2 regions of the Streptococcus sp. Marseille-Q5619 genome follow, and region 1 is predicted to be linked to the other one. Evidence: riboswitches for the same ligand, from Rfam matches in the RefSeq annotation. Region 1 holds a riboswitch; the other holds the start of a gene.
The links. A riboswitch is a leader RNA that binds a small molecule or an ion and turns the genes downstream of it on or off. The one in region 1 is predicted to bind thiamine pyrophosphate.
Positions count from the first base shown of each region.

Region 2: linked by a shared signal. The riboswitch ahead of OC530_RS08350 (thiamine-binding protein) and the one ahead of OC530_RS02395 (TenA family protein) in region 1 are both predicted to bind thiamine pyrophosphate.

Region 1 covers NZ_CAMPPO010000002.1:249,749-253,002, forward strand. Annotated here, with positions in the region: gene thiM (hydroxyethylthiazole kinase) at 1-477, opposite strand, end outside; gene OC530_RS02395 (TenA family protein) at 606-1,274, opposite strand; TPP riboswitch at 1,491-1,579, opposite strand; gene lctO (L-lactate oxidase) at 1,728-2,864, opposite strand.
Region 2 covers NZ_CAMPPO010000006.1:88,821-92,074, reverse strand. Annotated here, with positions in the region: gene dnaB (replicative DNA helicase) at 1-113, shown strand, start outside; gene OC530_RS08360 (Veg family protein) at 115-381, shown strand; gene cbpD (choline binding-anchored murein hydrolase CbpD) at 469-1,587, shown strand; TPP riboswitch at 1,670-1,772, shown strand; gene OC530_RS08350 (thiamine-binding protein) at 1,841-2,131, shown strand; gene OC530_RS08345 (ABC transporter permease) at 2,094-2,852, shown strand; gene OC530_RS08340 (ABC transporter substrate-binding protein) at 2,891-3,254, shown strand, end outside.

The DNA of each region.
Region 1 (3,254 bases):
CACTACTATTGGAATATGAAACTTAGCGTTGGCTGCTAGAGCAATCTCATCAATATTATCTACGCCCGCACTATCTACTCCTTTAGATGCCACATTTATTCCTACTAAAGAGGCAATCTCGCCAGCATTTCCTCTAATCGCTGCTAGTTTATAATTGTTGATTAGATCATCTGCTACTTTTTTTCTATATTCTCCTGCTCCACAGGCTACAGGATCTAAAACTGCTGGGACATTATATTTCTCTGCAATTTTCAGAGCAGCTTGGTATAAGTTCCAATTTTCATCCGTTAAAGTCCCAATGTTAATCAATAATCCTCCAGCATATTTTAATAGATCTTCTAAGTCTGCTGGGTACTCGCTCATAGCTGGTGAGGCACCCAGTGCTACTAATCCATTTGCTGTGAAATTTTTTACTACATCATTGGTGATGCAAATGACCAAAGGTGCTTTTTCTTTTAATAATTTTAAACTTGTCATATTGAAATCCTTCCTTTTCACTTTATACGATCTACTGATTTCGATTTATCTCTATCTTTAGTTGAGAATTTTTTTCAGTTACATTGAATGATTTACCTCGTCAAATTTGTCAGTACCCTGAACTTTCCCTAGACATCGTAACCAATATCAAAAAAGGCTAATTCTAAAGAAACTGCTTGATTCCAGCGTTGCTGAAGTTCTGTCAAATCTTCTCTACCTTTCCCAACACGATTGAGTTCGTCAATAAGAAATTGAACCCACTCTGCAAAGAAAGGACCTCTGTGGAGATTGATCCATTCCGAATGAATGTAGGCTTCAGGTAGAGCCAAATCTTTAGAACCCCAGTCTAAATAGAGACCTTCTGCAATGACCAGCATGACCAAAAGATGAGCATAGTCTGATGATGACACAGCAGAATACATAAGCTCCTGAAAGGCTTTTGTTACAGGGTGCAAGCTCACTTCCAGATAGTCATTCTCAGATACTTTTAACTCTTTGAAAGCCTTTTGGAAATAACCATCTTCATCTGCTTCAAGAAAGCCTAGTTGCTTGGCAAAACGAAGCTTGGATTCAAGCTGGTCTGCGTAGGCTACACAGGAACCCAGCATAGATAAGAAGGCATCAAAGAAGTGATAATCTTGAATCAGGTAGTCTTTTAAGACCTTATTCTCAATTGTCCCCGCAAAAAGTTCCTTGACAAAACGATGATTGCTTGCAGCCTGCCAATCCTTCTGACTATTTTTTAATAATTCTCCAACAGTCAAACCTGGCTCAAATGCATAAACCTGTGTTTCCATATTTATTTTTTCCTCTCTTTACTCCTTAGTAATCAATAAAACACCAAGAGATACCAAGTAAAATCCTAATTCCACTTGATCCTTTTAAAGAACATTGAGGGCATTTGCAGAGAGCTACCTAAACAAACCTATCCAGTTTATATAAACAAAAAAACTCCAATTACAATCAAGAATTAGAGTTGACTTACAAGATTAGATCGTTCATTTCGCCATACGAAAAAACGTTTCACATTTCCCTTCGCCAGTCTTAACTGTATCAGGTTCAATGGGTATCATCTCAGCTTAAAGCACCCCAAATGTCTTTATTATTTAATTACTGCACCAGTATAGCAAAAAATGAAAGCCCTAGCAAGATATTTGACCGAAAAATATCTTTATATAGTTTTTGATAGCTATTTATTCTTCCAATACACGAAGAAAAACCTCCACATTCAGTGGAGGCAATCTATTTTATCAATACAATTTTAAGTCACGAGGATCAACTGGGAAAGTTGGGTTGTATGGATTGTGACGGAGCTTGAAGTGTTTGACATCTTCAATAGTCTGAGTTCCAGACAACTGCATGACTGTCTTCAATTCCGCATTCAAGTGTTCAAAGACTTGACGCACACCAACACTACCGCCGAGAGCCAAGCCATAGATAACCGGGCGACCAATAGCTACTAAGTCTGCTCCTGAAGCCAAGGCTTTAAAGACGTGTTGACCACGGCGAACACCAGAGTCAAAGACAATCGGCACACGTCTATCAACTGCTTCTGCTACTTCTTGAAGTGAGTCGAAGGCAGCTGGTCCACCGTCGATTTGGCGTCCACCGTGGTTGGTTACCCAGATACCAGATGCTCCCGCAGCAAGCGAACGTTCAACGTCCTCACGGCATTGTGGTCCCTTGACATACACAGGAAGTCCTGAGTATTCAGCGATAAATTCTACATCGCGTGGAGACAAGCGTTGTTTAGCTGATTTGTAAACAAAGTCCATTGATTTACCAGCACCTTCTGGCAGGTATTCTTCAACAATCGGCATGCCAACTGGGAAGACAAAGCCATTACGCTTATCCACCTCACGATTGCCCCCTACAGTAGCATCTGCTGTCAAGACAATCGCTTTATAACCTTCAGCCTTCACACGATCCATGATGTGGCGGTTAATGCCATCATCTTTACTAAAGTAAAATTGGAACCAATGAGGTGTCCCTTGAAGGGCTTCAGAAATCTCTGGAAGGTCAACAGTAGAGTAAGAACTGGTTGTATAAAGAGAACCGAACTCATGCACACCACGCGCAGTCGCCACTTCACCCTGTTCATTCGCTAATTTATGAGCCGCAACAGGCGCCATAATGATTGGTGAAGACAATTTTTCGCCTGCAAACTCAATCTCTGTACTTGGATTTTCTACATTGCAAAGTGTATGAGGAACGATGAGTTTGTGGTTAAAGGCGCGGATATTCTCTCTTAAAGTGAAAGTATCTTCCGCCCCACTAGCGATATAACCAAAGGCTGCTTTAGGGATCACTTGTTGCGCCATTGGCTCCAAATCATAGGTATTGATGAAATCTACATGACCTTCTGCATTGCTTGTTTTGTATGACATAAACTGTCCTCCTTGATTAAGTAAGCGTTTGCTTTTTACTATACAACTATAATAACTCTTTTTTCAATCATTTTCAAGAGTTTTGCTTAAAAACCATCTTATTTTTTCATACAATATACTATCCCTACTTTCCTTAAACTCTAAACTTTAGTCTACATTAAGTGAATCGTTGAGATCTTTTGCTACCAGGCATTTGAACTACTTTTTTATTTGCTGATTCTATCTACTAATGCTATAAAAAACAAGTGAATAAGACACCAGAACATCCTCTAATAGGGCCTAGGGACTTATATCAATCCCATATATACTGTTTAAGCAAGATACTATCCTAGTTGACGCTAACTTCCTATCCCACTTATTAATTTTTATTTATAGTGAATCTGAACAAAT
Region 2 (3,254 bases), on a different contig from region 1:
ATAAGGTGGAAGTTATTATCGAGAAAAACCGTAGTGGAGCTCGTGGAACAGTGGAATTGATTTTCCAAAAAGAATACAATAAATTTTCAAGTATCTCAAAAAGGGAGGCATAAAATGACAGATGCATTTACAGATGTAGCTAAGATGAAAAAAATCAAAGAGGAAATCAAGGCACATGAGGGTCATGTAATTGAAATGACCTTGGAAAATGGGCGTAAGCGTCAAAAAAATAGATTGGGTAAGTTAATTGAAGTTTATCCATCCCTATTTATTGTGGAATTTGGGAATGTGGAAGGAGATAAACAGGCTAATGTTTACGTTGAATCCTTTACTTACTCAGATATCCTTACAGAAAAAAATCTAATTCATTATCTGGACTAAAGTGAGAAATTTTCTCACTTTTTCTTTTTTCTCCGAATAGTTTAAGTGAAGGTAATCTTCGATTTATATTATTTTCAAGGAGGAAGAATGAAAATTTTACCGTTTAAAGTAACAGAGACAAGGTTTTCTTTCAGAAAATCAGCTAAAAAGGTTGTTCCTTTTTTAGTAGTAGGATTGATGTTAGCAGCGAGTGATAGTGTATATGCCTATTCTGGAGGAAATGGATCGATTGCGCGTGGAGATGATTATCCTGTTTATTATAAAAATGGGAGCCAGGAGATTGATCAGTGGCGCATGTATTCTCGTCAGTGTACTTCTTTTGCAGCCTTTCGTTTGAGTAATGTCAATGGTTTTGAGATTCCAAGGGCTTATGGAAATGCGAATGAATGGGGCTATCGTGCTCGTCGTGAAGGTTATCGTGTCGATAATAGACCAGCGATTGGCTCTATTGCTTGGTCTACTGCAGGAACTTATGGGCATGTTGCCTGGGTGTCAAATGTAATGGGAGATCAGATTGAGATCGAGGAATATAACTATGGTTATACAGAAGCCTATAATAAACGAATTATAAAAGCAAATACGATGACAGGATTTATTCATTTTAAAGATTTAGCTGGTGGCAGTGTTGGGAATAGTCAAACCTCAGTTTCAACAGGAGGAACACATTATTTCAAGTCTAAGTCTGCTATCAAAAATCAGCCACTAGCTAGCGCAACTGCGATTGATTACTATTATCCTGGGGAGAAGGTTCATTATGATCAAATTCTCGAAAAAGATGGATACAAGTGGTTGAGTTATACAGCTTATAACGGAAGTCGTCGTTATATCCAGCTAGAGGGAGTGACTTCTTCACAAAATTATCAGAACCAATCAGGGAATAGCTCTAATTATAGCTCAAATAATGGATCGACTGTCGGTTGGAAGAAAATAAATGGTAGTTGGTATCATTTTAAATCAAATGGGTCTAAATCAACGGGATGGTTGAAAGATGGTTCTAGCTGGTATTATTTGAAATCATCTGGTGAAATGCAGACAGGCTGGTTAAAGGAAAATGGCTCGTGGTATTATCTGGATAGTTCAGGGGCAATGAAAACAGGCTGGTATCAAGTTTCTGGTAAGTGGTATTATTCTTACTCTTCAGGTGTCTTAGCTGTTAATACGGCGGTGGATGGCTACAGAGTAAACAGTGATGGAGAACGAGTATAGAAAATTGGAGTAGGAAATGTTTCCTGCTCTTTTCTGTAAGCAGTTTCCTTGACATTTTTCTTAATTTGCGCTATCATATATCCATATAATATATGGGAGTCTGTGTACAGTCTGAGAGGAAGTGTTAAACTTCGACCGCACCTGATCTGGGTAATGCCAGCGGAGGGAACGATACTTAGTCTATTCTTGACCTTTTCCATATATGGTAAAGGTTTTTCTTTTTGTCAAAGGAAAACGAGAAGAGGAGGTTTTTATGAAAGCAAGCATCGCCTTGCAAGTTTTACCCCTAGCACAGGGGATTGATCGGATTGCTGTTATCGATCAAGTCATTGCTTATCTACAAGCTCAAGAAGTGACCATAGTGGTGACACCATTTGAAACGGTCTTGGAAGGGGAGTTTGATGAGCTCATGCGCATTCTCAAAGAAGCGCTGGAAGTGGCAGGGCAGGAGGCAGATAATGTCTTTGCCAATGTCAAAATAAATGTAGGAGAGATTTTAAGTATTGATGAGAAACTTGAAAAGTATACTGAGACGACACATTAGTCTATTGGGCTTTCTGGGGGTCTTGTCAATCTGGCAGTTAGCAGGTTTTCTTAAACTTCTCCCCAAGTTTATCCTGCCGACACCTTTTGAAATTCTTCAGGCCTTTGTTCGTGATAGAGAATTTCTCTGGTACCATAGCTGGGCGACCTTGAGAGTGGCTTTGCTAGGTCTAATTTTGGGAGTCTTGATTGCCTGTCTCATGGCTGTGCTCATGGACAGTTTGACTTGGCTCAATGACTTGATTTACCCTATGATGGTGGTCGTTCAGACCATTCCGACCATTGCTATAGCTCCTATCTTGGTCTTGTGGCTAGGTTATGGGATTCTGCCCAAGATTGTCTTGATTATTTTGACGACAACTTTTCCTATCATCGTTAGTATTTTGGACGGTTTTAGGCATTGTGACAAGGATATGTTGACCTTGTTTAGTCTGATGCGGGCCAAGCCTTGGCAAATCCTGTGGCATTTTAAAATTCCAGTCAGTCTGCCTTACTTTTATGCAGGTCTGAGGGTCAGTGTCTCCTATGCCTTTATCACAACCGTGGTATCTGAGTGGTTGGGAGGATTTGAAGGACTAGGTGTCTACATGATTCAGTCCAAGAAACTGTTTCAGTATGATACCATGTTTGCTATTATTATTCTGGTATCGATTATCAGCCTTCTGGGTATGAAGTTGGTCGATATCAGCGAGAAATATGTTATTAAATGGAAACGTTCGTAGAATTAGAATGTTTCTGAAAAAGAAAAGAGGAAATTGAAATGAAGAAAACATGGAAAGTGTTTTTAACGCTTGTAACAGCTCTTGTAGCTGTTGTGCTTGTGGCCTGTGGTCAAGGAACTGCTTCTAAAGACAACAAAGAGGCAGAACTTAAGAAGGTTGACTTTATCCTAGACTGGACACCAAATACCAACCACACAGGGCTTTATGTTGCCAAGGAAAAAGGTTATTTCAAAGAAGCTGGAGTGGATGTTGATTTGAAATTGCCACCAGAAGAAAGTTCTTCTGACTTGGTTATCAACGGAAAGGCACCATTTGCAGTTTATTTCCAAGACTACATGGCTAAAAAATTGGAAAAAGGGGCAGGAATTACTGCCGTTGCAGCTATCGTAGAACACAATACAT